2 regions of the Xenorhabdus doucetiae genome follow, and region 2 is predicted to be linked to the other one. Evidence: predicted binding sites of a transcription regulator. Region 2 holds the regulator's gene; the other holds the start of a gene.

Region 1 (18,607 bases), 210 kb from region 2:
AGCACGATTAATCATAGCCATGATCTGTTTGGTCTGGTTGCCGCTTATTTACTGATGGGCATCGGTGGCGGCATTGGCGCTAATACCGCACAGACAACGGCGCTGATCGATTTTGCGGGCGAACAATTATCCCGTGCCAGCGTTATTTGGAACCTTAATCGTCAAATATCATTCAGTATAGGCGCGGCACTGTTCACGATGATTTTTAATGTATTGCAGCAGAAATTTATTTCTACTTATGCGTATCACCTTACTTTTGTTCTTGCTGCGATATTGGGTCTATTGCCATTAATCGGATTAAATCAACTGAAAAAACGTGTGGAGAAGGTATGCAAACGGAACGAGAATTAGTGGCTCAACAAAGTGTTATTGAACTACACCAATGGATTGAAAATGTTTTTACCAATCACTTACAACAAGAGTCTGGAACACTGAATAAGTTGTTGAATAGCTTTGCCTCTGATTTCGCCATGATAACGACGTCAGGGCAATATATGACCTTAGACCAAGTAAAAACGATGTTTAGGCTAAACATTGGTTCCCGACCTGGACTAAAAATCGAGATTGATGAATGTGAAGTCATTACATCAAACGAACAGTGTGTCGTTTTACGCTATCGTGAAAAACATACCAGAGATGGAAATACGCATAGTCGTTGGTCAGTTGTGAGTATTTCATATATTGATGGGCACCCTCGTTGGCGTTATTTGCATGAGACGGCTATTGCTGAATGAGGTTGCTGTGGAAATGTGCAAGATTGGCGATTTTTAGTTTTTTGAGTGCCAAAAGCCGAGTGGGAAACCGTTCGGCTTTTTTAGTTTTAATTTGTTGAAGAAAGATACCCTTCACATTTCTGATAACCCCCTCTTATTTAGAATAAAAAAATAGGATAAAACTGCATCATTTCTTTTTGTCGAATGATGAACAGTGATAATGCACAAAAATTATCTGAATATATTCTTACTTTTTATCGGGCAAGGTCTTACTGGAACCATCATTTCTTTATTAACGCTCACCTCAACGTTAGTGGGTCATAAATTGTCACCCACTGATTTTCTATCAACATTGCCAGTGACAGCCACGGTGTGCGGCGCAGCATTGATGGTTTATTACGCTGCAACACTGATGGAAAAATATGGCAGAAGAAATGCTTTTGTTATTGGCAACTTGATTGGAATAGTGGGAAGTGGATTGGCGGGAATGGCGATTGTCTATCAATCTTTTGCTTTTTTCACGTTAGGAACTTTTATTTTGGGAGGATCAACCGTTTTTAATCAATACTACCGCTTTGCCGCGGCTGAGGTTTTTGATGACGCTTCCAGCAAGAAAAAAGCCATCTCATTGATTATTGGTGGCGGCGTGATTGGTGGGGTATTGGGACCCTATATTGCTACAAAAGGGGCTTACTTGTTACCGGATTATCACTTTTTGGGCGCATTTTTCCTCTCTGCCATGATATGTGGCCTGACATTGATAACACAGCTCTTTATCCGCCTTCCTGTCGTGCAAAAAGAGAAAATTATCCTTTTGACAAACAAGGGTAATAATCAGAACGATGATTTTGCCAGTCTGTTAAAATCGAAGTTATTTTTGCTGGCGACGGGGAGCTGCGCGGTAGGTTTTTCCCTGATGACATTATTGATGAATGCGACTCCGTTAGCGATGCTACATAAACAATTTTCCATTGAAGACAGTGCAGTTGTTTTGCAATGGCATTTTTTTGCTATGTACGCCCCTGCTTTGATTCTGCCATTTTTGGTGGATAAGTTTAAAACGGTGAATTTGATTATGTCGGGGGCTGTGTTTTTTCTCATCGGTATGGCTATCGCTGTTTACTGGGATGAAAAACTCGGTTTTCTGTTTTCGCTGATTTTTGTCGGTCTCGGTTGGGCATTAATGTTTAACGGTGGAACGTTTTTATTGAATGGATTTATTAATAGTCCATTCAAGCATAAATTGCAGGGATTCAATTCACTGATTACTTATTTGTCTAATATGTTTGCCTCTTTATCTGTCGGCGCTGTAATGAGTTATCAGGCAGGCTGGGGGATTTTGAATATTGTGGGTATTGTGATGATTGTAGTGTTTCTCACTATGTTTTTTATCAAAAGTCGAGAACTACAGGGAATGTGAACAGCCCTCATGCTTGAAAGTATAAATTCGCGCAGGCTGTTGTTATTCCCCTTTTTTATCAACTGAATAGTGAATTTATACAGGACGAACCCCCAATGTATGGCAGATGGCATAACTCAATTCCGCCCGGTTCAGGGTATAAAAATGAAAATCTTTCACACCCTCACGACTGAGGATTTTTACCATGTCCATTGCAATTGATGCACCGACCAAGTTGCGGCTTTCCGGATCGTCATCCAATCCTTCAAACATTCTGGTCATCCAGCTTGGAATACGAACATTGGTCATGGTGGCAAACCGTTGTAACTGACGGAAGTTTGAGACGGGCAAAATGCCTGGCACAATTTCTACGTCAATTCCCGTTGCGACACAGCGATCGCGAAAACGCAGATAACTCTCTACATCAAAAAAGAATTGGGTAATAGCGCGATTGGCACCGGCATCAATTTTACGCTTTAAATTAATCAGGTCGGCCTGCGCGCTTTTCGCTTCTGGATGCACTTCTGGATAAGCCGCAACGGAGATATCAAAATCCGCTTCTTGTTTTAAAAGTCCAACCAAATCAGATCCATACATTTCTGGCTTACCACCGTTAGCCGGTAAATCACCCCGCAATGCCACGATATGACGAATGCCATTTTGCCAATAATCATGGGCAATGTTGCGCAGTTCTTCGCGGCTGGCATCAATGCAAGTCAGGTGTGGAGCCGCATCAAGCCCCGTTTTTTCTTTAATGCCTTTGATGATGCTATGAGTGCGATTGCGTTCGCCAGAGTTGGCACCATAGGTGACGGAAACAAATTTAGGTTTCAGCTTGCTCAAGCGATCAATGGATTTCCACAGGGTTTGTTCCATCTCAGTCGTGCTGGGTGGAAAGAATTCAAAGGAAACACGAATTTGCCCTTCAAGTTCAGCCAGATTCTGATTCAGCGCTTCTCGCTGATTAGCGTGAAAAAAACTCATACCCTGTGCCCTCATGAACAAGCGGAATTTTTATCCGCTTACCTTTAGATGTTTAAATGTTTGTATGTCTATACGTTTAGATGTCCAAATAGAATGCGCGAAGCTGTGTTTTTAGTCAATCGGGAAATGGCTTATTCCCAATGAGGAATATTCAAAGTGATCAGGAAAGAAATTCATGTTGGGGGAATGTGGCAGTTAATCCTACTGATTAAACAGCAGGATTAAGTAATGACTATAGCGGCTATACATCAGATGATTGGTCGAAAACGTACAATTGGGGAACACGACAGGAAGGATAAACAGGTATTAATAATTAATGCCTATAAAAGTAATAATATTCTAAGAAAATAACTTATGTGCTAATTATTGTTCACAAGACGCATGATTATCTGTCTTAACCAACAATGGGCAGTATCTATTTCTCGCCGCTTGTGCCAAACCATTTTAAAATCAAAAGGAGCGATATCGAATGGTGGCGCAAATATCTGTAAGCTAGGGTCATTTTCTACGCTAACCAAACTACGGTGAGCCACTGTGAGAATTAAATCAGTTCCGGAAATGATGTCACGGGCTATTCCCCAATGAGGTAGTTGTACTCTAATTTGTCTATGTAAACCTTCTTTTGATAAAACACGATCGATATCGTCTTCAACGCCTGCACGCATAGCTACAGATACATGGGGACGTGCCAGCCAAGAATTTCTATCAAGGTATCCATTTTTTGGAATAGTTGAAGCATCAGCGAGACAGGAAAACTTTTCGGTAAATAAGATATGAGCATGCAAATCTTCAGGCATTTTTTGGGGGAATACGCCGAAAGCGAGATCAATTTCGCTATCTACTACATCAACAAGCATCGACTCTCTACTAGTTTGACTTATGGATAGTTCAATATTGGGAGCAATAACGCGGAATGTTCGAATTAAAGTTGGCAGTAAAACACGGGCTCCATAGTCTGACATAGATAAACGGAATGTTCTTTTTGTCTGAGTTGGATCAAATAATGGAGGCTCAATCAAGGTATGAATTTGCCCCAAAATCTCACGAAGAGGTATGAGTAATTCTTGAGCTCGGGTTGTTAGTTCGAGCTTACCAGAGCGACGAACTAATAAGGGGTCATTAAACAGGTTACGTAAATTTGCAAGTGCATGACTGATTGCGGGTTGACTCTTATGTAGCCGATTTGCTGTACGAGTAATATGCTTTTCGATTAATAATACCTGCAGAGTAACTAATAGATTAAGGTCAACATTTCGTAGATTATTCATATTTATTATAATGGAATTTAAAATTTTTAATAAAATACATTAAGTTAACTTATAATTATAGATGGTTTTTAAATAAGTAAAATATAGATCACAAATTAGAATATACTGGGTATATTTACAGTTTAATAACTGAGGGTATACTCATCAGATACTAAATGGCTTGCCAAAATGGTAGGAGTCTCAAAGAAACTCAGTCCTATTTTTGCGAATGTCTTGATTGCAATAAAAGAAACCGCAAAAGGAAGGACTGAGTTATGCTTATCTTACCACCAACCTCCCGAAATGAACGGCGCCAGATGAAAAAAGTCGTTCAAAAAACCACAGATAAAAATTATGCCCGCCGGATCATGGGCATACTCTGGTTATGCCAAGGAGAGCCGGTCTCCCAAGTGGCCGATAAACTGTGTTGCGCTGAGTCTTCTGTCTGGCGCTGGATTAAGCGGTTTAGGGAGCTGGGATGGATGGGGTTACTCAGTTTACCGGCAGGCCGCCATACCCGATGGCATTTAACCCCCCTTTTGCCTTTTTTTTTCTTTTTTATTGAACTATTTCCCCAACAGTTCGGTTATTCTGTTTCCCCAATGGACCCTGGCCTTTTTGTTTTTTTAATCAAAAGGTTCTTAAAATCCCCCTTCAATGACCACGCCTTTTCCCTTTTTTCGTCAACAAGGGATTTTCTGAAGAAGAGCGGCCCCGCCATTCAAGTACCCGTTCCCGAAATATGAAAAAAAATGGCCCGCATTACCGAAGCGCTTCCCCGGCGTCAGAGAAACATCCTGTTGTTTATGAAGATGAAGGGATATTCACTTGAACCCGAAAATCGGGGCGGGCTGGTATTTTAAAGCCCAGCAAAAACGCATTAATACGCCGGGTAAAAAATCAAAAATACTACGTTGCGGGTTGTCTTGATGTCCGGACCAACAAAATTGTTTTTACGGGTTACATGAAGAAAAGCGCTCAATTATTTATCAATACGTTAGAAGAATTAAAACGCCAATATCGTCACGCAGAAACGCTCACCGTGATTTTAGACAACTACATTATTCATAAAAGTAAGTCAGTAAAAGCGTGGTTACGACAGAATCCAAGCGTGACACTTTTATTCCTTCCGGTTTATTCGCCCTGGTTGAACAAAATAGAGCGGTTATGGCAATCGTTACATGAAACGGTTACCCGTAATCATGGTTGCCAATTTATGTGGCAACTGATTAAAAATGTGAAAATTTTTTTAAAAACGGCGTCAGGAAAAAAGACGTTGAAAGGAATCAGAAATATCAGAGTCTCAGCATTATGAAAAGGCATTTAGAAATTTCATCAACTCAAGAGAAAAATATCTACAAGAAGACAGTAGAGTTAAGCGTAATAAAATATACGTAATTTATTGTCAGAATTCGATAGTATTGCTATTTGAGTGATTATTCAACTGTTTTTATACCTTATAAAATATGGTTGTATTGCTGACGTAGTAAATTATCTATTATGTGAGAAAAAATCAGAGTTTAAAATAATTCCTTTCTTGTAAAGCGTGATTATTTTAATTAAATTCCTGAATGTCAATTTTCTCATAATTAAAAATTTCAAAATTTATTAGCATTAGTCGTGAAATATTGCACCACAAAAACACCAGAAAAAATTAACACTATCCCAAAGATTCTCCCGAAATTCACTTCCTTAATAGGTAATCCCATTAATCCAAAATGGTCAACCAGTGCAGATACAATAATTTGTCCTGTTATCACACATATAATGAAGTTAGTTGCGCCTAATTGTGGCGTTAGAATAATCGCAGCGGTAATGTAGATAACTCCAGCAATACCACCGAACCAAGACCATATAGGTAAATTTATTACCTGAGTAATTTGTGGCGTTGGTACTCTCATTGTTAGGAAAACAGGAATAACAGCTAATAAACTCACTAAAAGTGATACCACTGTTCCCCATAATGGATGCCCTAAACTCCGTCCTAATGCTGCATTGGCACCAGCCTGAAGTGGTACTACAGCTCCGGCGAAAATCGCTCCACATGCCAAAATGGCCGTTGATATTGAGATAGGGGATGTCATTGGTATTGCCTCAAGTTAATGTTAAGTCACTTTATTATGTTTAACTATATTCCTTGGCTGAGTATCGAGTTCTAGGACTCTGTGATACTAAGCATGTTTTTCTATATTTGAGTGAAGATGTACCTATTGGATAAGTAACGACCTTAGGGTGTGGTGATTATTAAATATTAATAAAAAGAATTGAAATCATTTTTTTAATACAAAATTATTCAAATTATGAATAGTTGTAAAAACCCCGATGTACCCACCGGGGTTATAGGTAGTGAGAATTACGCTGCACTCAAACAAAAGTGCTCTACAAGCTGTGAAAGCAGTTTTCTTGTGGGTTCAATAAACGCCATATCCAAAAATTCATCGGGCTGATGCGCCTGTTCAATCGATCCCGGACCTAAGACTAATGTTGGGCACAATTCCTGAATAAAAGGCGCTTCCGTACAGTAATTGACGGTATCGGCTTTCGTTCCCAACAGTTTTTCAATCACACCGACCAGTTTGTGGTCTGTCGGGCATTCATAGCCCGGAATGGGGGGATGAAGTTCTGTCACGCTTAGGCGACCCGGCCAGCGCTGTTTTACCGGTTCCAGTGCGTCATTCAGCAATTCATCCAAATCCTGCAAGGTCAATCCAGGCAGCGGGCGGATATCCATATGCAGCTCGCAGCAGGCGCAAATGCGATTTGCCGCATCACCGCCGTGAATATGACCGAAATTCATGGTCGGATAAGGGATGACAAACGCGGGATTGTGGTAGCGCTCTTGTAAGGTGTGGCGTAGTGCTATCAGTTGGGTAATGGATTCGTGCATAAGATCAATGGCATTGACACCGCGAGCCGGATCGCTGGAATGCCCTGATTTTCCTTCAATGCGGATCGCAGGGGCGATATGCCCTTTATGGGCGCGAATTGGCTGTAATGAGGTGGGTTCGCCAATGATCGCAAAATCAGGCCGAATGTTGGTGTTGGCAGCAAAGTAACGGGCGCCTGCCATGGAGGTCTCTTCGTCAGCGGTAGCCAGAATATAAAGGGGATGAGACAGCTTACTGATATCAATATCCCGCAAAGCATCAATGATAAAAGCAAAGAAGCCTTTCATGTCAGCCGTGCCAAGCCCATATAACTTGCCATCGCGTTCGGTCAGGGTGAAGGGATCTTGGGTCCAGCGCCCTGCATCAAAAGGAACGGTATCGGTGTGGCCGCATAGCAGTAATCCCCCTGAACCACTGCCCAAGGTTGCCAGCAGATTGAATTTGCCTCGCGTTTCAGGGACGGGTTGAATTTCAATGGAGAAGCCGATCTCTGTTAGCCACTCCGCCAGCAGATTGATAACAACTTCATTATTTTGATCCAGTTCAGCATCGGTTGCACTGATAGAAGGAGCTGCAATGAGCTGATGATATAATTTAATAAAAGACGGTAATTTCATATTCACTGTTGACAGCCCTTACTCATAATAGTATCAATATTCATGCAAATTAATTGCATACAAATGCAATTCGGTGGTGGAATTAATACGATTGGGTTAATACTATAAGGTGAATAAATCCCATGTTGAATACGCTGATAGTAGGTGCCAGTGGTTATACCGGAGCTGAGTTAGCAGCATATCTACAACGTCATCCCTATGTCCATCTTTCCAGCTTGTGGGTTTCTTCTCAAAGTTTAGATGCGGGGAAATGTTTTTCAGCACTTTATCCTCAATATAAGGGAATACTTGATTTACCCTTACAGCCGTTGACCGATGTGATTGAGACGGCAAAGGGGATTGATGTGGTCTTCCTCGCGACTGCCCATGAAGTCAGCCATGATATTGCCCCGGAATTTCTGGCAGCAGGATGTATTGTGTTTGATTTATCCGGTGCCTATCGCGTACAAAATACACAGTTCTATAAAAAATACTACGGGTTCGAACATAAAAATGCTGCGTGGTTGGCGCAAGCAGTATATGGGTTGGCCGAGTGGCAAGCAGAGAAAATCAAGCAAGCACAATTGGTTGCCGTGCCCGGCTGTTACCCGACAGTTTCCCAACTCGCCTTGAAGCCGTTGCTTGAACAAAATTTATTAGATACAGAACAGTGGCCAGTTATCAATGCGGTGAGTGGTGTCAGTGGCGCGGGCCGGAAGGCCTCGATCACAAATAGCTTTTGTGAAGTGAGCCTGCAAGCATACGGGGTTTTTAACCATCGCCATCAACCTGAAATTGCCACCCATTTAGGGACAGAAGTGATTTTCACCCCGCATTTGGGCAATTTCTCCCGCGGTATTCTTGCCACAATCACCTGTAAATTGAAATCGGGTGTGACAGAAGCACAAGTGAGAGAGGCTTATCAGCAGGCCTATCATGATAAACCACTGGTGCGTTTATATGACAACGGGTTTCCCGCGTTGAAAGCGGTGGTGGGTTTGCCATTCTGCGATATTGGTTTTGCTGTTCAGGGGCAGCACCTGATTATCGTGGGGGCGGAGGATAATTTGTTGAAAGGTGCAGCAGCACAGGCAGTACAGTGTATGAACATGCGTTTGGGGTATGAGGAAACGCTGGCATTGCTTTAATTTCTAATGACTGAATGCCGAAAAATTAAGATTCCTACCGATATTAATACCGACAGAGGATAAATCCGATGGAGCCGTTAGTAATCAAGTTGGGTGGTGTGTTGTTAGACAGTGAAGAAGCGCTGGAACGGTTATTTACCACATTGCAGTTATACCGAAAAACACACAGGCGTCCGCTGGTGATTGTACATGGCGGTGGTTGCCTGGTTGATGAACTGATGCAGCAATTGCAGATGCCCATTTTGAAGAAACAAGGCCTGCGGATCACGCCAGAGGATCAAATCGACATTATTACCGGAACGTTGGCCGGAACCGCCAACAAAAAATTGCTGGCATGGGCAACAAAGTCTCGTCTGCCTGCCATCGGGTTATGTCTGGGGGATGGTGGAACCGTGAAGGTTTCTCAACTTGATGCCGACTTCGGTCACACGGGAAAGGCGCAAGCGGGAAAACCTGATCTGCTGAAAATTTTGCTGGATTTGGGCTATATGCCGATTATCAGCTCCATTGGTATCACTGAACAGGGTGAACTGATGAATGTGAATGCCGATCAAGCGGCGACTGCCATCGCTCAAGTGCTGAATGCGGATTTGATCTTGCTGTCCGATGTCAGCGGTATTTTGGATGGGAAAGGGCAAAAAATCCCGGAAGCTACGGCAGAGAAGATCGAGCAGCTCATCGACCAAGGCATTATCACCGACGGCATGATAGTGAAGGTGAATGCCGCGTTGGAGGCGGCAAAAACACTCGGACAACCCGTGGATATTGCGAGCTGGCGCCATGCAGATCAGTTGATTGCGTTATTTAATGGCATCCCTATTGGCACACGAATTTCAGCTTAATAAACAAAATTAAAAAGGTTATCCCTATGACTCAAAGCATTAAGAAAATTGTTCTGGCGTATTCCGGTGGTTTGGATACTTCCGCCATTATTCCGTGGTTGAAAGAGCATTATGGCAATTGCGAAGTGATTGCGTTTGTCGCGGATGTCGGCCAAAGCCGCGAAGATCTGGAGGGTGTGGAGCAGAAGGCATTACGTTCCGGTGCGTCTGAATGCCACGTCGTTGATCTGCGAGAAGCGTTTATCAAAGAATATGTTTATCCCGTGCTGAAAACCGGCGCTCTCTATGAGGGCAGTTATCTGCTCGGTACGTCAATGGCTCGCCCAATTATTGCCAAGGCACAGGTTGAACTGGCACTGAAAGTCGGTGCGGATGCCGTCGCTCACGGCGCAACCGGCAAAGGTAATGATCAGGTTCGGTTTGAGAGCACTTATACCGCATTGGCACCGTATCTGAAAGTGGTTGCCCCGTGGCGGGAATGGGATCTGCGTTCCCGTGAAGCGTTGCTGGATTATTTGAAAGTGCGTGATATCCCGACAACCGCAACGCTGGAAAAAATTTATAGCCGTGACGAAAATGCGTGGCATATTTCAACCGAAGGTGGGGTTTTGGAAAGCACGTGGAATGCGGCCAATCCAGATTGTTGGGTGTGGACCGTAGAACCAGAAGCGGCACCCGATAAACCGGAATATGTCACGGTGACGGTTGAAAAAGGTGAAGTGGTGGGCGTGAATGGTCAGGCGCTGTCACCGTATCAATGCCTTGACCAGTTAAATGGCTTGGGTGCCAAACATGGCATTGGCCGAATCGATATCGTGGAAAACCGTCTGGTCGGCATGAAATCCCGTGGTTGTTATGAAACACCGGGCGGAACCATCATGATGGAAGCGCTGCGTGGTATCGAACAACTGGTTTTGGATCGCGATAGCTTCAAATGGCGTCAACAATTGGGACTGGAAATGTCTTATGTTGTTTATGATGGCCGTTGGTTTGCCCCCTTGCGCCAGTCAATTCAAGCGGCAGCAGAAGTGTTGGCCGCCAGTGTCAGCGGTGAAGTTGTCCTGAAACTGTATAAAGGGCAGGTCACGGCGGTGCAGAAAAAATCAGCCAATAGCCTCTATTCTGAAGAGTTCGCCACGTTTGGCGAAGATGAGGTTTACGATCATCGCCATGCCGAAGGGTTTATTCGCCTCTATTCGCTTTCTTCACGCATTCGTGCACTGAACGGCAAAAAGTCATTTTCGGGCAATTAACTTTTGGCAATCAATTAGAGAAAAAACAGGAACGAGATTATGGCACTTTGGGGCGGGCGTTTCAGTCAGGAAGCCGATCAGCGGTTCAAGCAATTCAATGATTCACTGCGTTTTGATTATCGTTTGGCGCAGCAGGATATTGTTGGCTCGGTTGCCTGGTCAAAGGCATTGGTGACAGTAGGAGTGTTAACTTCCGAAGAGCAGCAAAAGCTGGAATCAGCGTTAAATGAGCTACTGGATGAAGTGCGAGCCAATCCCAAGGCCATTTTGCAAAGCGATGCGGAAGATATTCACAGTTGGGTAGAAGGGAAACTTATCACCAAAGTGGGCGATTTGGGTAAGAAACTCCATACGGGGCGCAGCCGTAATGATCAGGTTGCCACTGACCTGAAATTATGGTGCAAAGACCAGATCGTCCACATTCTGCAAGCCTTGGCTGAGTTGCAACAAGCGCTGGTATTCACGGCTGAAAATAATCAGGATGCTGTTATGCCCGGTTATACCCATTTGCAGCGGGCGCAACCGGTCACGTTTGCCCATTGGTGTTTGGCGTATGTGGAAATGCTCAGTCGTGATGAAACCCGGTTGCAGGACGCCTTAAGGCGGCTGGATGTCAGCCCGTTGGGATGCGGGGCGTTGGCAGGAACGGCTTATGCTATTGATCGTGAGCAACTGGCTGGCTGGCTCGGTTTTGCCTCAGCGACACGCAATAGTCTGGACAGTGTTTCTGATCGTGATCATGTCCTGGAACTGCTGTCCGATGCGAGCATAAGTATGATCCACCTTTCGCGTTTTGCTGAGGATCTGATTTTCTTTAATAGCGGAGAAGCCGGATTTGTTGAGTTGTCAGATCGGGTCACGTCCGGCTCTTCCCTGATGCCGCAGAAGAAAAACCCGGATGCGCTGGAGCTTATCCGTGGCAAGTGTGGTCGGGTTCAGGGCGCATTAACGGGGATGATGATGACGCTGAAAGGGCTGCCTCTCGCCTACAATAAAGATATGCAGGAAGATAAGGAAGGTTTGTTTGATGCACTGGATACTTGGCTGGATTGTTTGCACATGGCGATATTGGTGCTGGATGGCATTCAAGTCAAACATGCCCGTTGTAAGGAGGCGGCAAAACAGGGCTATGCCAATGCAACCGAGTTGGCTGATTATCTGGTGGCAAAAGGCGTTCCATTCCGCGAGGCACATCACATTGTGGGGGAAGTTGTCGTTGCGGCGATTGGCAGGGGTAAGGCACTGGAAGAGCTTTCTCTGCTTGAATTGCAAAAATTTAGCCAGGTTATTTCGGTGGACGTCTATGACGTTTTATCGCTGCAATCCTGTTTGGACAAGCGTCTGGCAAAAGGGGGCGTAGCGCAAAAACAGGTGAAGCAAGCGATTGCAGAGGCAAAGCAGTTAATGAGAAAAGAACGTTAATATAAAACTCTCTGTCTAGTCCTGATATACGTTGACACTTATTTTACTCATAACTGACGCTTATTTGGAGAACATTCAGATGGCAAAGATTGGATGTTATCTGCCCATCTTGTCGTGCTGTTAAAAGCGTTCATCGTAATGGGCGTTCCCGTTCTGGTCATCAACGTTACCTCTGTCAATCTTGTCACCATACTTGGCAACTGGAATTCACCTATACCAATCTAACTTGAAGATGCAGGTTTTAAAATCTGAAAGTTGTCAGTCAGTCTAGTCGTGAGTTCTTTCGCTTTTTCTGGCAAAGTGACATGAAAAAAGTGACGAAGGGTTTCACGGAATGTCTTCGCATCCGGAAAATAAACATTGTTACGTACTTGCTCATTCATATACTTCCACAATCGCTCTATTGGATTGAGGTTTGGGCTGTAAGGCGGTAGGTAATGCAGTTCAATATTAAGGACATATGCCACCTCTTTCACCAATTCTGCCCGGTGGTAACCCGCCCCATCCAGAATAATATGAATTTTTTGCGAAAGTGGGTAAGTTTCTCTAATAGCGCCGAAAAAATACGCGATATTTTCGGCATTGATACTCGGGTATTCACGGATCACGGTGTCTTCAATTCGTTGTAAATTGAGGGCGCCCAGAAGATTGAGACGGGTACGACTGCCGGTGGTTTCGACCACTTTTACCTGATTTTTCCCCGCTTTCATCCAACCATAGCTGAGCTTTGTGGACTGCGAAGGATGCACCGCATCAATAAATAGGATAGGTTCATTCTGACCTGCCCGGTCTTTCAGAGACTGGTAGTCATCAATAAATTGTTGCTGCTTATCCGCATCGAATTTATGAGGAACGCCCTTTGGCTTTTTGTAGCTGAAACCTTGTCGGTGAAGCCATTTCGTCATGCCTCCCACGCTGAAAGACACCTGCCAACGAGCTCGTACATAATCCACAATTTGAGCGGTCGTATGCAGCAAATTTGCCGTCAAATAATCAACCAGATCGGCGGTTTGTTTGGCAGAGAGATGGCTTTCAGAACCGCCATTTTCGGGGGTGAGTTTTTCCTGCGCGATGAAATCTTTTAGGTGACGGCTTACCGTAGTTTCATGAATACGTAAGGCCTGAGCAATCATCTGAGCTGTCCAGCCCTCTGACGCCAAAAGCACGGCCTTGATGCGATCACAGACTCGACTATCACGAGTGGTATCATGCATCAATTCGAGGGCACGTTTTTGTTCTGGTGTCAGATGAATTTTCATGATTGCAAGCATGATCGGGTTTGGATAAGAAATCAAGCATCTTCAATGGCGATTGGTATATCTAGTCCTGATATACGTTGACACTTATTTTACTCATAACTGACGCCTGATGATGTACTTCATCGGGCGTTTTATATTTTAGGGCTAAGTGAGGTCGATACCGATTATAAATATCTATCGATTCACTCACCAGTGTCACCGCTTCTTCAAGGTCCGCGGGTTTACTGAGTAAAAATTCGGTTTTCAGGATACCATTAACACGCTCTGCCAACGCATTCTGATAGCAATCGTAACCGTCGGTCATCGAACAGATGACCTCATGGTGTTCGTGTAACGCTTGATAGCGCTTTGAACAATATTGTAATCCTCTATCTGAATGATGGATCAGCGATTGTTCGAGACATTTTCGGCTTTTTAAGGCCTGTTTATACGCCTTGATGACTGCATCTGTTTTTAAGTTATCGTGCACATGATACCCCACAATTTTACGTGACCAGGCATCTGTAATAAGACTTAAATAAGCTTCCCCGGTTTTCACGGGAAGATAGGTGATATCGGCCACCCAGACTTGTTCTGGCCCCGTCGGCGTTATCTTATTGGGACCGGCCTTGAGTAAATTGGGGTGACAGTAAAAACGGTGATGGCTGTTCGTTGTTTTATGGTAAGCCCGTCTGGGCGTCACTAACAGGTGATGGGCCCTGAGTAAATTGAACAGACTGTCTCTGCCTATTTTTAATGTCCCTGATTGATTGAGCAGATACTGCAACTTTCTCGTTCCAATACGGGGCTGCTTCAGGCGTATTGTCTGCACTTGCATCAGCACATCCTGTTCCTGTCTCGCCTTTATTGCTGCCCGCTGACATTGCTGATAATACGCCTGTCGCGTGATACCCAGATAACGGCAACATTGCGCCACCTTGAAGCCCGTCACTTTTTTCTCCTGGATGGCTTGCCTCGTGGCTTTTTTACGAGACTGACGCCATAGTCGCGTTTTAAAACTGCCACGACCGCCTCAAAAAATTCGGCTTTCTTTTGCATTTCAGTCAGTTGTTGTTCAGGTTCTTTTATCCGTTGCTCGGGTGTGAGCGAGGAGGATATGGTCATCGGTGCCCCCTGAGGATGGAAAGGTGTACAACCCAAACTCCAATCTAACTGACCATGCTTCCTAAGCCAAACTAAAACGGTTGACCGCCCTTGAATATAGCAGAATCATAATACTGTGTCATAATACCTCCATTCCAATGACAAGGCAGAATTGAGATGGGCTACAGCTTAGATTTCCGAAAAAGAGTACTGGAATACAAGGACAAGCATTCGTTGACGTTCGAACAAACGAGTGCCCACTTTGAGGTCTCTATCCGCACTCTGTTTCGGTGGTGCAATAAAATCGAACCCTGTATGACAAGGGATAAACCGCCCACGAAAATCAGGGACGACAGACTTATCACTGATGTCCAAAATTATCCCGATGACTACCAATGGGAAAGAGCAAAACGTCTGGGCGTCTCACAATCAGCTATCCATTACGCCTTGAAACGGCTGAATATCACCGTCAAAAAAACGTTAAAACACCCTCAGGCTGACGAACAGGCTCGTCAGAGATTTATCGAGCGTATTTGTCATCATGAACAGGCGGGCAAACCGGTTGTCTATCTGGATGAAAACGGTTTTGAGCAGTCAATGCCACGAATGCGCGGTTATTCGTTAAAAGGGCAACGCTGTTTCGGGACACACGACTGGCAGGCCAAAGGCCGCATTAATGCCATTGGCGCCATTATCAAAAAGACGTTTGTGTCCTTAAGCTTGTTTGCCGGGAATATTAATGCGGATGTGTTCCATGCCTGGATGACACAAGATTTGTTAGTACTACAGTCGTAATTGCTCTGTAATCATGCGGTTATCCCGACGACGATAATGGCATTGTTGTGCGTAATATTGATGTCGCCGCCGCCAATATGACCAATGCAAAATTTGTTCGAGTGTTTCTCCCACTCTTTCCATTAATTTGGATAGCAGCTTACGCAGTTCCGCCACACTGAGGGCTATCAGTCCTGTCGGCGTTTTTTTTCTCCCGTATCCGTAAGACCGCCAGAACCGCATGGGCCAGCAGCGATAAGGTAATATGCCGATACCAGCTATGCCATTGCCGCACTTCATAATGATCCAGACCGCATTCTCCCTTTGTTTCCTCAAAACCACATTCAATTTCCCAGCGACAACCTGCCACCTGCGCCAGGGTTTTCAGGTCAGCCTCTTCTCTGTGCGCATACACGACATAGTAAGCCCGTTCCTGTTTTTCATCCCGGCTGCGCCGGACCAGCAGATAATGGCCATATTCCCGTTCTTTCTCACTGAGTTGTAAACGCCAGAGCGGCACCTTAACCCAGTCATACTGACGTTCACCTTTCGCTCCCCGTCCCGCAGAATGTGTTTCCCATTGCTCAGGCGTCAGGCTGTCCACAATCTTGTCCGCTCTGATATAAGTCGGTCCTTGCCACCACAACGGTTCATTTTTGGGGATCGCCAGCACAAACGGTTGATTCCGGGACTCCAGCCAGCAACGCAGGCGACGGTTCTGACCATAAACGGCATCTGCCGTCACCCAGTGGCAGGGCACACCGGCCTCTAATGCGCGTTCCAGCATCTGCCGGGCGAGCTGCGGTTTGGTAGCAAAAGTGACCGCGTCAGGAATGCCGGCGGCTTCACAACGTGGGCGGTCATCAGTCCACTGCTTGGGCAGGTATAACGCCCGGTCAATAAAGGCATGGCCGCCCTGACCGGCATAACAGAGAAAGACGCCTACCTGACTGTTTTCGACGCGCCCGGCGGTGCCACTGTATTGACGTTGCACCCCGGCAGAATGCGTGCCTTTTTTGACAAATCCGGTCTCATCAACAATGAGCACACCGTGTTCATCGCCTAAGTGTTCCGTCACATAGTCCCGCAGAATATCGCGGGCGACGTCGACATCCTAGTGAGCTCGTTCCAGCAGATGCTGAACGCCATCAGGCGTGCGTTCGCCTATCCATTCCGCCAGTTGCCAGCCATTTTTACGTTCAACGTCACTGAGCAGCCCCCGGAGATAGGCGAGGCTGCGGTGTTGTGGGCCGGGATAGTGAAACAAGGGAGCCAGACGAGTATGGAGTGAGAGCAGTTCTTGTTCCCAGGCATTGGTCGGTGAGTGCATTGAACACCTCCCGTATTTTCAGGAAAAAAATGTCAGGGCCATCATGCCACAATGGGGCGTACGACTGTAGTATTAGAACCTATTCAGAATCTTTTTAAACCTGAATAGTTTTTCATGTAAACTGCTGGGATGAGAAAAACTTATGCCAGTGATATTAGTCGAGAAGTGTTCATGAAAATTGAACCCCTGTTGTCAGTAACAGGAAGCGCACACACCCCAGAAAAGTGGATGTCTACGAGGTATTTTGTGCATTGTTATATTTAACCCGAATTCCGTTTAAGCCGTCACTGGGAAATCTTCTTCTGAGTCGAAAATTTTCAGTGACGGTTTCTTTTCTTTAACGCAGTAAGCAATCAATCCACATAAAACGGTCAACAGAAATCCGGTTATACTTCGGTGGCGAGAATGCTCTATTTGAGAAATTTCTTTTAATTGACCATTAATGGTTTCAATGATAAAACGCTTTAATAACATCATCCTATCCCACTCTGCCTGCGCCTTCGCTTTCATGTTACGGCGTTTTTTCGTGACGAAAGTGACATCCGTTTGCGCTAAATCATCCGCCAGTTCCTGGCTAAGATAACCTTTGTCACCATACAGAGAACCCGTTAATTCTTTTACTAAGTCGCGGACAGGTTCCCGATCATCCACATTACTGGCAGTGACTTTGAGTGCCAAAATTTCGCCCTGATGGTTAACAACCAAGTGTAATTTGAACCCGTAAAACCCTATATGGACGCCCCCGGTTGTGCAAGCATTGAGTCGATACGGTTTGCTACCATATATCCGGCGTCATAAAGGGCTTATTTGCCCGCGCCATGATGTCATCCGCACCCTGTTTCCTTCTCAGCCGTCATCGGTATATGACTACCTAGGTTTTACTCAGGTTATTGCAGGGCCGATAGCCGTTTTTTCATCAGTGTTTGCAAACTCGGTTAAAGCGTCTGTTTCAATTCACTTAATTCAATTAATTCAATTAATTCAATTAATTCAATTAATTCAATTAATGGATAGCAAAAGCTTTTTTCATATCATAATCAACCTCATCTGTCAGAATACGCCAGATAATTCGGGTCAGCTTGTTAGCTAAAGCAACTATGGCTTTCATGGGGCCACATCGGGTAATCCGTGTTCTTAGCCACTCGCCTAAAGGATCATCCCGTTTTTGCACGCCCTGCATCATCGCTCGGGCACCATGAATAATTAACGTTCGGAGATGACGGTTGCCATGTTTGCTCAGAGAAGAAAGACGGCTTTTCCCGCCCGAACTGTGTTGCCGGGGAACCAAACCACACCAGGCTGATAACTGCCGGCCATGAGTAAATTGGGATGCGTTGACGTCACTCACGAAAGCCGCCGCAATCAGGGGACCAACACCGGGAATAGTCAGCAAGTGCCCATACCCTGCTTGCTGACGGGAAAGCGCCGTAATTTCGTTATCCATTTCATGAATGCTGACGTTCAAATTCTGCAGATCTTCCCACAGCGTATGCAATAAACGACGCAGCACACAAGACAGAGCATTATCACCTTCTTCCAGAATATCAGGGAGGTGCTGTTGGAGTTTCTGAATCCCCACAGGCACAATTATTCCCTGCTCAGCGAGAAAGGCCCTGATTTGATTAGCAAGAGCAGTACGCTGTTCCACCATGAGCTGACGGGCACGGCG
Region 2 (14,422 bases):
TACAATCGCGGCTTTGTCCATTTTGACCACGTTCAGCGCGGAAGGATTTTTCAAAACGGTAATCAATCAGCGTATTGAGGTTTTCATCTGCCAGCAGGTAGACATCACCACCATCACCACCATCGCCGCCGTCCGGCCCACCTTTGGGAATATATTTCTCACGGCGGAAGCTGACGCAACCATTGCCACCATCTCCCGCGACAACCAGAATCCTGGCTTCATCTACAAATTTCATCACTTTTCTCCGTAGGATAGCCACTGTAAAACTGGATGGCAGCTAGTACCCAGAGATGGCGTAATCCAGAATATAAAAAGCCCCGCAACACACATTGCAGGGCTTCTATTCGATTAAGAGTCAAAAAACTTATTCAGCTTCGATGCTGATAAATTTACGGTTTTTTGGACCTTTAACTTCGAACTTAACTTTCCCGTCAGCTAATGCGAACAGGGTGTGGTCACGGCCACAACCTACGTTGCTGCCTGCGTGGAACTTAGTACCACGTTGACGAACGATGATGCTGCCTGCCAAAACAGACTCACCACCAAAACGTTTTACACCCAGACGTTTGCTTTCAGAATCGCGACCGTTACGAGTCGAGCCGCCAGCCTTTTTGTGTGCCATTAATCTGCTCTCCTAAAATCTTAAGCGATGCCAGTGATTTTAACATCAGTGAACCACTGACGGTGGCCCTGCTGCTTACGGCTGTGTTTACGACGACGAAACTTAACGATTTTAACTTTCTCGCCACGACCGTGCGCAACAACTTCAGCTTTAACTTTAACGCCTTCAACTACTGGAGCGCCGATTTTGATGTCTTCGCCATTAGCGACCATCAGTACCTGGTCAAACTCAACAGTTTCACCTGTTGCGATGTCCAGCTTTTCCAAGCGAATTGTTTGGCCTTCGCTTACTCGGTGTTGTTTACCACCACTTTGGAAAACTGCGTACATATAAACTCCGCTTTCCGCGCACCCCCTAAAAATGCTTTCCAGAGCGCGCTATAAAATATTCACAATAGGGCGCGAATTCTACGCAAAAACCGCCTAGAAGACAAGTGCAGAATTAGAACAGATGAGAAAAAAACAGAGTTTTTCAATTGTCATTTATTTGAACGGTTTTTCAAGTACAATCGATATATCTTGATATCTATTGATATGCTAATTAATGAGCACAGCTCTGAATCAGAGTCCAAAGCCAAAACATGAATTTAGAATCGATAATTAAACTTACCGCTGATGATATGGCAGCGGTTAATGAAACCATTCTTAACCAATTAAATTCTGACGTTGCGCTGATCAACCAACTTGGTTACTACATTATCAGCGGTGGTGGCAAGCGCATTCGCCCAATGATTGCCGTACTGGCAGGTAAAGCCCTTCATTGTGCAAGCGAAAAACACATCAAAGTTGCTGCTTTGATTGAATTTATCCATACGGCAACCTTGCTGCATGATGATGTCGTTGATGAATCTGATATGCGCCGGGGAAAAGAGACAGCCAACGCCATTTATGGCAACGCTGCCAGTGTCCTTGTCGGCGATTTTATCTATACGCGTTCATTTCAAATGATGACCGATCTTGATTCCATGCGCGTATTAAAATTGATGTCTGACGCTACCAATGTCATTGCTGAAGGCGAAGTCATGCAGTTGATGAACTGTAATGATCCGGATATTTCAGAAGATGACTATATGCAGGTCATTTACAGCAAAACCGCCCGCCTGTTTGAAGTCGCTGCCCACTCAGCCGCCATTCTCGCCAACGCCACGCCTGAGCAAGAAGCCGCACTGCGTGATTATGGCCGTTATCTGGGGACCGCATTTCAATTAATTGACGATCTGTTGGATTATGACTCAGATAACAGCACACTCGGCAAGAATACGGGGGATGACCTGAATGAAGGCAAACCCACATTACCCCTTTTGCACGCCATGACCCGCGGAACGCCGGAACAATCCGCTCTGATCCGCAGTGCCATTGAGCAAGGTAATGGCCGCCATTTGCTGGATACTGTACTGGCAACAATGAAACAGTGTGGTTCACTTAACTACACCCGCCAACGGGCAGAAGAAGAAGCTGATAAGGCCATTTCAGCATTGCAAATACTGGAAGATTCTCCATACAAGGCGGCCCTTGAGGGATTGGCTCATGTCGCCGTACAGCGACTTTCCTGAACTGAATCAATCAGTGTCCCAGATCACTCAATCTGGGGCACTCTCTTTATTATCAATATCTTGAATACCGACATATTGAACAAGGCTGGCCAGCCCTTTTCTCAAAATGAACTTAACCATGCGCTCTCTTTCGGATTTGCTCAACTGGTAATAAGCCTCCACCCAGATCATAAAGGGGTCCTGCCGCTTATTCCGGTAGTACTCGACTGAACTTTCACTCACAGTCAGTAGATTCAGAACTTCTTCGGGTAAACTGTTGACATTATATTCGAGCGCTTTTCCTTGTACTCCACGCTTACGGCGTTGTTCCCAGCCCTCGCGTCTTGCCATCAGATTGACCCCTTGGGGAGACGATGGCAGCCCTGCGAGGCCGATGAGCTCCTTTGCAGAATACCAATCTTTTTTCATCTCTTTCTCCTCGCTTGATACTGGAGCAGTGAAGAGAAAGCCAAATTTTAAGCATTTGGCTTTTCAAAAGCTGTCTCAAGTAGCTGTGATTTTTTCCAAAAAACTTCTTATGCCATCACGTAATATCACTTCGGTAATTACCTCCTTTTCTTCCTCGGTGAGTAAATTAAATGCACTTACCCAAATAGAGAGAGGATCTTGTTTCTGAACCTGATATTCCGCTGATGTTTCATGTAGTTCCAAAGCCGTTAAAGTTGATTTAGGCAAACAAGAGTAATGGTATTCAATGGCCCTTCCTTGAACACCCGCCCGTTTTTGCCTCAACCACTCTTCACGTTTTGCCCTGGCATTAACTCCTTGTGGTGATCTAGGTAACTCACCTACACCGGTCAACTCCATTGCCGTATACCACTCTTTTTTCATAATGTTTCTCTATTTTTGTAACCAAGTTCAAAAAAGACGTTATTAAGAAAAAATTAGAAATATTTTTAGAAAAAATAATGTTATTTTATTTTCTTAATAACAGGTTCGTGTTCGTTATTAATTTCACATTAACGCTTTAGTTATACCACTAATGTGGCTTCAAATTTAATAGAAAAGGATTAAAAAAATGATTTCTATGAAATCGGATTGGCATCCTGCTGATATTATTGCTGCTTTACGTAAACGAGGAACGACGTTAGCCGCCGTTTCCCGTGAGGCGGGGCTCAGCTCATCAACTTTGGCGAATACACTTTCTCGCCCGTGGCCCAAGGGAGAATGGATAATAGCGAATTACTTAGAACTGCATCCGTCTGAAATATGGCCAAGTCGTTATTTCGATCCCCGTACAGGAGAACTATTAGAAAGGAAAGTTAGAGAGAAAAAGAATAATTAGCTATCAATATTATTATTGAAAGAAAAACCGCTAGTTATTTCTAACTAGCGGTTTTAGTTATCTAATATATTTAGCTTAATTCGTATATTAATAAATCATTAATAAATGAATTATCCGTTAATAAAATTTTCACCCAATTCAATATCGTTTTTCAAAACATCCAGCATGTTATCGAGTGCCTTTTGTTCGAAGTCACTCAATTTGCCAATATCTAAACGTTCTTCGATACCGTTTTTACCTAAACGAACAGGCTGCGCAAAGAAACGAGCGTATTTGCCATCACCTTCAATATAGCTGCACTCAACAATATTGCTTTCACCTTGCAAGCCACGGATCAGAGACAAGCCCAAACGTGCCGCTGCCTGCCCCATAGACAGGGTTGCAGAGCCGCCACCCGCTTTTGCTTCAACAACTTCAGTACCTGCATTCTGGATACGCTTGGTCAATGCTTCAATTTCTTCATCAGTGAAGCTAACACCGGGGATTTGAGACAACAGAGGCAGAATGGTCACACCGGAATGCCCGCCAATAACAGGAACTTCTATTTCTTCTGCTTTCTTGCCTTTCAATTCAGCCACAAAGGTGTTGGAACGAATGACATCCAAGGTAGTTACACCAAACAGGCGGTTTTTATCGTACACCCCTTCTTTTTTCAGGACTTCAGCAGCAATGGCTACCGTGGTATTGACTGGGTTAGTAATAATGCCAATTAATGCTTTTGGACAAGTTTTAGCAACCTGCTGAACCAGATTACGCACGATACCGGCATTAATGTTGAACAAATCGGAACGATCCATACCAGGTTTACGCGCCACACCCGCAGAAATCAATACGACATCTGCACCGACCAGTGCAGGGGTTGCATCTTCACCAGCAAAACCAGTGACCTTGACTTCCGTTGGGATATGGCTCAGATCGGCTGCCACGCCTGGGGTCACCGGAGCAATGTCATACAAGGAAAGTTCTGAACCTGAAGGAAGCTGGGTCTTAAGTAGAAGGGCAAGTGCCTGACCAATACCACCGGCTGCACCGAGAACTGCAACTTTCATCCTGATACTCCTTAAATTAAGTACTGTAATCACTACGTATTAAAAACAATCTGTTAACAGCCAGATTATCCACCTAATGACCTGATGATGGAACACCAAAGTTACTTTATTTTAGACAAAATGCTTATCTGTTAATGAGATAATGGGCACTTTTCTGAGAATTATTTCAGTTGTCTTCCTCATCAATTGGCTGATTACCTTACTCTTCCCCTTCACACTAAACAACACCATTTAATTAACAACACATTTACCCTGCTTAAATAGCGTTTCAAAATGACAGGAGTCAATCTTGACCCGCACGGCGCGCAGGACAAGATTGCAAACACTCACTATTATGAAAATCTATTTAAGTTGGCAAAAAGAAAAGCGGGTAAAAAAGCGGGTAAAAAGAAAATAAGCAGAAATAAAATGATATTCAGCGCCAGACTATATTCGTCTCTTTCTTGAATAAAAATTCACTCTTTCGCATAATGTCAACCTGATAACGGATTCAACGATGGTGAAATATGCGTGTTCCTTCGAAACAGGAAGATTTGGTAAAAACTTTCAAGGCATTATTGAAAGAAGAAAAATTCAGCTCTCAAGGTGAAATTGTTTCAGCGCTTCAGGACGAGGGGTTTGAAAATATCAACCAATCTAAAGTTTCCAGAATGCTGACGAAATTTGGTGCAGTCCGAACCCGTAATGCAAAGATGGAAATGGTCTACTGCTTACCCGCAGAATTGGGCGTTCCCACTGCCACCAGCCCATTAAAAAATCTGGTATTAGATGTCGATTATAATCATTGTGTTGTCGTCATACGAACCAGCCCTGGTGCAGCACAATTAATTGCACGCTTATTAGATTCATTGGGGAAAGCAGAAGGCATTCTTGGCAGCATTGCAGGCGATGACACCATTTTTTCTACCCCAGCCCAAAACTTTTCGACAAAACAACTCTACGAAGCCATTCTCAACCTGTTTGAACAAGAGCTTTAATTTTGCAGGTCTGCCGTATGTCAATCCAATCAAGCTATGTGCACAGCACATGATAACAGGAAATAAAAAGAGGATCGTCCAATGGGCGCGATCCCCTTATTATTGAGCATATTATAATGAATTAAGCCGCGGTTGCTTTTTTCGTCAATGCTGCCAGTAGCTTCTCGTGAATGCCACCAAATCCCCCGTTGCTCATAATCAGAATATGGTCACCCGGCTGTGCTGTTTCGACAATCATCTTAACCAAAGTATCCATATCTGCACTCCAACGAGCAGGTTGAACACACTGTTCAGCAATTTCAACCACTTGCCACGGAATATTAGTTGGCTGATAGAGAAAAACTTCATCAGCACGTCCCAGAGAAGGGGCAATCTCATTTTTGCCCATCCCCATTTTCATGGTATTCGAACGAGGTTCCAGCACGGCAAGAATGCGAGCCATGCCACCCACTTTGCTTCTCAGCGCTTCCATTGTGGCTAAGATGGCTGTTGGATGATGGGCAAAATCATCATACACCGAGATACCATTGACTTCGCCACGCAATTCAAGGCGGCGACGGGCATTAATAAATTTGCCCAGTGCCTGACAAGCCTCCGCAGGTTGAACACCAATATGCTGGGCTGCCGCAATCGCCATCAAACCATTATGCATATTGTGTTCACCGACTAATGACCACTGCACTTCCCCAACCTGTTCCCCCTGATGGAATACGTGATAGTGACTGCTGTCCTGACTGGTTTTCTTCGCCTGCCACTGACCGCTTTCTCCGATCGGTTCCAACTCACTCCAGCACCCCATCGAGAGCACTTGTTTCAAGTTAATATCATTATCAGGAACGATGATCTTACCTGTACTCGGCACAACCCTGACGAGATGGTGGAACTGTTTTTGAATAGCGCCCAAATTTTCGAAAATATCAGCATGATCAAATTCAAGGTTGTTCATGATCAGTGTGCGAGGGCTGTAGTGGACAAATTTCGAACGCTTATCAAAAAAGGCACAGTCGTATTCATCCGCTTCAATCACAAAAAACGGGCTTTCACCCATTTGCGCTGAAACTTCAAAATTCCCCGGTACACCACCGATCAGGAATCCGGGTTTATAGCCACAGTCTTCCAAAATCCAGGCCAACATTCCCGCCGTAGTTGTTTTGCCGTGGGTGCCCGCGACAGCCAATACCCAACGTTCCGGCAAGACATGATCATGCAGCCATTGCGGACCGGAGGTATAAGGGATGCCACGATCCAGCACAGCTTCCACACAAGGATTGCCGCGTGTCATGGCATTACCAATGATCACCATATCTGGGGCAGGATCGAGCTGTGCCGGATCGTATCCTTGGATCAGCTCAATGCCCTGTTGCTCCAGCAAAGTGCTCATGGGTGGATAGACATTGGCATCAGAGCCAGTGACTTCATGCCCCTGTGTGCGAGCGAGGATCGCCAGCCCACCCATGAAAGTACCGCAAATGCCAAGAATATGAATACGCATTATTTCTACCTGATATCATGAACTGTATCACTATTTTAACCATCAAATCAGAGATTAGAAGTGCAATAGCCTATGAATCATTGGATTCTTTGGCTAAACTGCCTGCGCATAAGTGCAGCACATGCAAAACAAAAGTAAAGCACTCTCCCTAAACCACAATCAAATTCAAGGCCCTCATCATGAAAACATTAGGCGAATTTATCGTCGAAAAGCAGCAAGATTTTCCCCATGCAACAGGTGAACTGACTGCACTGCTGTCTGCCATCAAGTTAGGTGCCAAAATTATCCATAGGGATATCAATAAAGCTGGTCTGGTGGATATTTTAGGCACAAGTGGCGCCTCTAATGTTCAGGGTGAAGTTCAGATGAAACTGGACTTATATGCCAATGAAAAACTCAAGGCAGCACTGAAAGCCCGCGGCGAAGTGGCAGGTATTGCTTCCGAAGAGGAAGACGAGATCGTGATTTTTGATGGCGACCGAGCAGAAAATGCGAAGTATGTTGTTTTGATGGACCCACTGGATGGTTCTTCGAATATTGATGTAAACGTTTCCGTCGGGACTATTTTCTCGATTTACCATCGAATTACCCCGATGGGTCAACCTGTCACCGAAGAGGATTTCCTGCAACCGGGTCATCGTCAGGTGGCAGCAGGTTATGTGGTTTATGGTTCATCCACCATGCTGGTTTACACGACAGGCTGTGGTGTCCATACGTTTACTTATGATCCTTCCCTTGGTGTATTCTGTCTGACCCACGAGAAAGTCCAATTCCCAGCAAAGGGCAATATGTACTCTATCAACGAAGGGAACTACATCAAGTTCCCACTGGGTGTGAAAAAATACATCAAATATTGCCAGGAGCAAGACGAAGCCACCCAGCGCCCTTATACGACCCGTTATATTGGTTCTCTGGTGGCTGATTTTCACCGCAATCTGTTAAAAGGTGGCATCTATATCTACCCAAGTACGGCAAATCATCCAACCGGAAAACTTCGCTTGCTTTATGAATGCAATCCCATCGCATTCCTGGCGGAACAAGCCGGTGGTAAAGCCAGCGATGGCGCAAACCGGATTCTGGATATCGTGCCAAATAAACTGCACCAACGCGTCCCTTTCTTTGTCGGCACAAAATCTATGGTAGAAAAAGCAGAAAGTTTTATGGCGGAATATCCTGATGAATAAGCGGCTTGATTAAACCATAAATTAGAATTAGGTCATCAGTGGATCTGCGCTTTTTTATTATGCTCCTAAGCCTGCGCCACCACCGAAAAATCCGAGGAATTTCGGCCTGTTTTGGCTATAATACCCGGCACTCCATTTTGGTTTGAAATTGAAGGAAACCGTTTTATGAGCTTAAATAATGTACCGGCTGGCAAAGAGCTGCCTGAAGATATTTATGTCATCATTGAGATCCCAGCGAACGCAGATCCTATTAAATATGAAGTAGACAAAGAGTCGGGTGCCCTGTTTGTAGACCGTTTCATGTCAACGGCGATGTTCTACCCATGTAACTACGGCTACATCAACAATACCCTGTCTCTCGACGGTGACCCGGTTGACGTATTAGTGCCTACGCCCTACCCATTACAACCGGGTTCTGTCATTCGCTGCCGCCCGGTGGGTGTCCTGAAAATGACCGACGAATCCGGCGAAGATGCAAAATTGGTCGCTGTGCCTCATACCAAACTGAGCAAGGAATACGATCACATCAAAGATGTGAACGATCTGCCAGAACTGCTGCGTGCCCAAATCACCCACTTCTTCGAGCACTATAAAGATCTGGAAAAAGGCAAGTGGGTTAAAGTTGATGGCTGGGACAATGTTGAAGCCGCTAAAGCTGAGATCCTGTCTTCTTTCGAACGCGCTGCCAAAAAATAATTCTGGTCAGTAATTGCGGATCTTAATTCCCAAAACCTCTGCCCATAACTGGGACAGAGGTTTTTGTTAATCGTCTAATACTTACTCTTTTTCGTGGCGTTTCAGCCAGTCACCACTGGTTATCCTCTGTAACCCCTCAACAGATAATTGATACAAGTAGATCCACGCCTTACCATAAGGTGTCTCAATCAGTTCCCTTTCGTACTCCTGAGAGTTTTTTTTCAACTCATCCAATTCTGTCAGGATGGATGGCGTAATACGATAAACTTCACATTCGATTGTTCCTTCGCCACGGATAACCGCCGGATAGTGCCCCAGATCATAAATTTCATAACCTTCTAAGCTGTGTTCTCCCAACAATTGGGCATCCGTCATCCAGTGGTGATTGCCTTGTTTTCGCCTCAGGCTACCATAAACAATAACTCGCATCTTTAAAACTCAAACTCATAGAGCAGATCTAAAGCCTGATCAATACCAGATACCGCTTCCAGATACAATCTTGGCATAACACGATAGCGTAACGTCAGGGTTGCCAAAGAATCAAAAATACCCACCCCATATTTCACCTGCAAGTCGTTGGTAATTCTGCCACTGACGACAACCTGAGATTTATCCCCCACCCCTTGGGTATCCAAGGCCAAATCAGAAACGCCAAAAGTTTCCCCAATCTTACCGACTAATTGACTACTCTGGGCAATGCCCAACCCAATCAGCATAGCGGCCATTTGTGAGTTGTCATAATCCCCTTTTTCCAATCCTTCACCTCGTAACAAGTAAGACAAGGCTTCCTGTTGTGACTTGACGGGATCAGAGAAAACTTCCACTTTCGGTTTATCGGCCAATCCCGTTACCCGCACACCTGCGATGACCTTGTTCGCCGTCGATTCTGGATTACGGATCGCTTCAATATTTAACAAGGGCTGATCCGGCGGACCAGAGAACATAATGGTTCCCTTACGCACTTGCAAATCTTGCCCATAAGCATAGAAATTCCCTTCCGGGATATCAATCTGGCCATTTAATCCCAACCCCTGTTTATCCTGAAGGACTTTCAAAGCGCCTTTGAGCCGTGCTTTCAAACCAAAGGCACTCAAGTGCACATCATTGCCAATATGCACATTTAAATTACTTTGAATCAAAATAGATGATTTTTTCTTCTCAATGGGCTGGAGGTGCTTATCCAACATCACTTCATCCGCGGAAACCCCTACCGCGGATTCCGGTAACTCCTGAACCGTAATTCTGGCCCACGGGATATCCACATTACCATCGAGTTTCAGTAGGTTTGGTTTCGCTTCCAGCACCAAATTGGGACTGACATCCACCTTCACCATCGGAGGAAGGGTGACACGCAATTTGTCACCATTGGCAGCCAATCTGGCATACCACTGATCCAAACTGCGCCAATCAGCATAACCATTCAGGTTTAATTGCCCCTTGGGCGTTCTGATCATGCCATGCAGATCAGAACTGGCACCGGCAAAATGAACCGCCAACTGACCTTGGGTAATATCGAATGGCAGCCAATGATTGCTCATTTTCACGATATCAGCATTCAGTTGACCAAAGAGCAGCGGCTTCTTCGCATTGCCACCAAGACGTAACTTGGCATTTAACCCGCCTTCCGCTTTTTCGTCTTTATCTAAAAGCGGTTTAATCAGCTTTAAGGAAAGTGCCTGAATATCGACATTCCCCGATAATTTCCGGCTGCCTTCTACATCAGCGACCTGCACGTCACCTTTCAATTGCCCATTGTCAGCCAGTTTGAATAACCATGCCAAATTCGCCTTGCCATTTGCCAGCCCTGCATTCAAAGTAACGGCTGCAAAATTAATCGGTAAGGTATTCCCTTCGACAACCTGCCGAACTTGTACACCGTTCCCTTGCAGTGCCACTTTTGCTTGTGGCAATCCCTGATCGGCTGTCCATCGGATATCAGCATGCCCACTGAATATCCCCTTAAGTTGGGTCGTTCTGTCAAGGAATGGCTGGATCATCGCCAAATCAAAGCGCTCAAGCGCCACTTGGGCATGACCGCTGGCTCCCGCCTCAAGCGGTTTTGAGATACACAGGCGCGCATTGGGATTAAGCCAGCAATGCGTTCCAACGATAGCTTTTTGTTGCAAGTTGAAGTAATCAACGGATATTGCCTGACTTAAACGCCACTCACCTACAGGGGTCACAAAGTCAGTATGGTTGATATTGCCTTTCCAGTGCTCCTTTTGACGATCAAAACTGCCATTGAGCGCCAGTTGGCCTGATACCGGAGTGCCTTCAATCTTCAGTTGTAAATCATGTTGCTTTTCTGTGCCCTTCGCGTTGAGCGTCAAGTCCCTGATCGTGAGATCCGCCTGTTTCAATTGACGCACCACAACCGATAGCTGGCCTTGGATCTGGTCAGCCGAGCGGATGTCACCTTTAATCGTGGCGCTATCTACCCTTAGCGCATCCTGCCAGCGCAACCCACGGGCCTTCAAATCCGCCATGATTTGCGGTGCCTTGAGATTGCCGCGCAGTTTGACTTCACCGCTCACAAAGCCAGCCAAACCCGGCAGTAAGCCGTTTAATTGCGGTGCATGAATTTCACCGTCGAGTTTCCACGCCTCATCCGTCAACCGCCCTTGGATATTTAATGTATTATGCCCAATGGCAACATCGAGTTGAGGAATATCCCATTGCCCTGCGGCATTACCCGACGCTTTACCCTGCGCTTTGATCACATTCTGCTTCACATGACCATCAAGGACAATTTCAGGGATCTGAAGCTGCCAGCTTCCCCCATACAGGCTGCCACGCACGGCTATTTTACCGCCTATTTTGGCCGGCCATTCCGGCCACTGTTTAGCCGTATTGATGCCATCCAACATGAGTTTGGCATTCCAACTCACGGCCTTACTCCAATCAACCACACCGATAATATCGGCTTTACCCTGCAAGGCCGCCAAACGCAAACGTGTTAACCGAAGCGATTCCTCATTGCCCTTGGCGTCCAACGTCAACAAGGCCGGAGGCAGATCATTGCCCTTAATCTCCGAGCGGAGGGAAAGATCGTAACCACTGGCATGTCCATTTAAACGTAACTTGACACCATCAAGCTGATATTCGGGCTTACCCTGCAATGGCCATTGCAGTTGCTGGCTTTTCAATGCCAGACGTACCGGCAAATCTGCTGTTGCCAATTCAGTCTGAGCATCCAAACTGGCGGTTATAGGACCGGAAAGATTCAAGGCGAGATTAAGTTGCTGCAATAGCGCACCTTTTAACGTTAAATCAACTTGTTGCCCTTTTAAGCCGTCCAGATTGACACTATTTAAATTATCAACTTTGCCTTTAATTGCCACATTGATCGGCCATTGCTCAGAAAGTTTTGCCGTTCCCTGTATCGCCAGTGAGCCTTCTGCGGCCTGTAAGCCCAACATTTTTATCTCGACTGCCTGCCCATGATTACTGGCCTGTAGCCGCAAGTCATTAATCTTGATGTCAGTATCCCCCGTTAAACGAAGCTGACGGCCGTGGATACCTTCCAGCGTGATATCAAGAGGAATGGGAATATCGGGTAATTCCGCCAGCAGCGGCTTGGCGAACAACGCCTTCAAGGTTTCACCCAATGATTTTTGCGGTTCAACCTGCGGCTTGGTTGTTTGCGCGACCCTAACTTTTTCAGGTGCACTTTTTGGCAAAGCTACCAGCAGATGATTAATTTCCGTCGGCTTTAATATCAGTTGCTTTTCCTGCCACTGAGCCGCCGTTTTAAACTCATCCAATGCAATGGCGATACCATCGACCTGCACATGCGTATTTTTAAAAGACAGCAAGTCGAGTGAGATAGGATACGGTGTTTGTAATTCAGTCAAGGGTGCCGATTCAGTCTCAGGTGCCGATGGCGGAAGTTCAGCAGTATTCACCGAAACCGTGACTCCTTCCGTTGTCAGCGCGTTGACACACACTTGGCTGTGTTTCAGGCAGGAAAGCCGTAGAGCGAGGTGTACATTATCAGCCTTAACGTTAACGCCCGGCATCTGATATTTCACGCCTTGTAGGGTTAAATCGCGCCAACCGCCACTGACACTCGCAATATCCAATCCGGGAACCCAACGTGCCGCACTGTTAATCATAAAATGCAAACCCGTTTGGCTGCCAATCAGCCCGACAACGGCCATCAATAACAGGCCAACCATCAGCAGGAAAACAATACTGACCCTTTTTGCCCACTTCATAGTTCAGCCCCTAGCCCGATATAAAATTCAACATTATGGCTATCTGGATCTCCGATTGGCGTTGCCAAATCAAATTTTATCGGCCCTACCGGTGAAGCCCAACGCACCCCCATGCCTGCGCCGGTTTTAAAATTACTCCTTCTAATATCATTCACCGCTTCACCCGAATCAACGAACAACGCACTCCACCAATTGCCATAAATATTGTATTGATACTCCAACGAGCCAACGGCCAACTTAGATGCCCCGGTGAGTTTACCCTGACTGTCTGTCGGTGAGATTTTCTGGTACTTATAGCCACGAATACTGCGATCCCCGCCGGCAAAGAAGCGGAGATCCGGTGGCACTTGGTCGAATTCATTGGTCTCTATCCAGCCCAAATCCGCCCGCACCACAAAGCGGTGATTCTCGCGATACGTTCTTATCCAGACATGATGTGCCTGTAACACGAAAAAATCGACATTGGATCGCCAAGTGGTATCAGAAATATCAAACGAGTAACGCTGGCTATCTCCCCAATAAGGCATTGTGCCGCCACGCTGGCGAATACGGCTGAGGCTGACGCCCGGATACAGCAGCACAGTGGTATTGGTGACATTGGCTTGGGTAAAGTGGCTAAGACTCCAGCGCAGGTTAACGCCGTACTGCCAACCGGTGAAACGATCCCAGTTACGGGAAAGGTTTAGGGTCGCAGTATCCGCAATCGTATCGTTAATATCTTTACGTTTATAACCTGTCTGTAACTGATAATATTCTTCAAGGGGATTGACCTTAAGCGGCATTTTGTAGGATGCGTCGATGATTTGTTCTCGTGCCGAAAGGTTAAGGCTGGTACTCAAGCTGTGCCCGCGGGAATTGAGCCACGGTTTTTTCCATTTTGCCTGAACACGCGGCCCGACATCCGTTGCATAGCCACCGCCCAATTCAACATAGTTGGCCGAACGGGGAACCAAGGAAGCATTTAACGGTAATACCTTATCCTGACTGTTACGCCCTAAGTTAAAATCCGGCACCACTACCGCAGAGTTGAACCATCCGGTGTCAACCAAACGGCGGTTAAACTCGGCTAATTGTTCTGAGGTATAGTATTCACCTTGTTTGAAAGGGATCAGGTTATGCAGGTAAGTTTCACGAATTTGCGATCCGTGGAATGTCACTGGGCCAAAACGGTAACGTTGCCCGCTATCGAAATCAAAATCCCAAATCGATTCGTGCAGGGCTTCGGCTACCCCCAACTCACTCTTTTTCATTACGGCATCAAAATAACCTTTCTTAACGGCCAAATTCGTCAATGCACTTTTAAAATCTTCATATTCACCGTGGTTGAGTATCGTCCCCTCTTTTGGCC

The links. Region 2 encodes ArgR, which controls arginine synthesis, uptake and breakdown. Its sites were predicted from a motif close to ANTGAATAAAAATACANT; they were not measured.
Region 1: the regulator ArgR is predicted to act here: its motif matches at 7,901-7,918, upstream of argC (N-acetyl-gamma-glutamyl-phosphate reductase).

What each region holds. Positions count from the first base shown of each region.
Region 1 is NZ_FO704550.1:215,674-234,280, forward strand. It holds gene XDD1_RS01020 (MFS transporter) at 1-351, shown strand, start outside; gene XDD1_RS01025 (hypothetical protein) at 330-734, shown strand; gene XDD1_RS01030 (MFS transporter) at 934-2,133, shown strand; gene metF (methylenetetrahydrofolate reductase) at 2,209-3,096, opposite strand; gene XDD1_RS01040 (LysR family transcriptional regulator) at 3,456-4,364, opposite strand; partial or broken gene XDD1_RS01045 (IS630 family transposase) at 4,619-5,658, shown strand; gene XDD1_RS01050 (DMT family transporter) at 5,942-6,427, opposite strand; gene argE (acetylornithine deacetylase) at 6,697-7,854, opposite strand; gene argC (N-acetyl-gamma-glutamyl-phosphate reductase) at 7,971-8,975, shown strand; gene argB (acetylglutamate kinase) at 9,044-9,817, shown strand; gene XDD1_RS01070 (argininosuccinate synthase) at 9,844-11,070, shown strand; gene argH (argininosuccinate lyase) at 11,110-12,492, shown strand; partial or broken gene XDD1_RS19050 (IS1 family transposase) at 12,582-12,710, shown strand; gene XDD1_RS01080 (IS630 family transposase) at 12,714-13,751, opposite strand; partial or broken gene XDD1_RS01085 (IS3 family transposase) at 13,813-14,951, opposite strand; partial or broken gene XDD1_RS20265 (IS630 transposase-related protein) at 15,012-15,326, shown strand; gene XDD1_RS20270 (hypothetical protein) at 15,441-15,629, shown strand; partial or broken gene XDD1_RS01100 (IS701 family transposase) at 15,769-16,938, opposite strand; partial or broken gene XDD1_RS19290 (transposase) at 17,068-17,207, shown strand; partial or broken gene XDD1_RS01105 (IS982 family transposase) at 17,215-17,664, opposite strand; gene XDD1_RS01110 (IS110 family RNA-guided transposase) at 17,942-18,607, opposite strand, start outside.
Region 2 is NZ_FO704550.1:423,568-437,989, reverse strand. It holds gene cgtA (Obg family GTPase CgtA) at 1-235, opposite strand, end outside; gene rpmA (50S ribosomal protein L27) at 365-622, opposite strand; gene rplU (50S ribosomal protein L21) at 643-951, opposite strand; gene ispB (octaprenyl diphosphate synthase) at 1,203-2,174, shown strand; gene XDD1_RS02175 (DNA-binding protein) at 2,202-2,582, opposite strand; gene XDD1_RS02170 (DNA-binding protein) at 2,658-3,005, opposite strand; gene XDD1_RS02165 (helix-turn-helix domain-containing protein) at 3,193-3,459, shown strand; gene mdh (malate dehydrogenase) at 3,570-4,508, opposite strand; gene XDD1_RS19320 (hypothetical protein) at 4,782-4,955, shown strand; gene argR (transcriptional regulator ArgR) at 5,015-5,485, shown strand; gene mpl (UDP-N-acetylmuramate:L-alanyl-gamma-D-glutamyl-meso-diaminopimelate ligase) at 5,607-6,977, opposite strand; gene fbp (class 1 fructose-bisphosphatase) at 7,157-8,161, shown strand; gene ppa (inorganic diphosphatase) at 8,327-8,857, shown strand; gene XDD1_RS02135 (gamma-glutamylcyclotransferase family protein) at 8,939-9,286, opposite strand; gene tamB (autotransporter assembly complex protein TamB) at 9,289-13,074, opposite strand; gene tamA (autotransporter assembly complex protein TamA) at 13,071-14,422, opposite strand, start outside.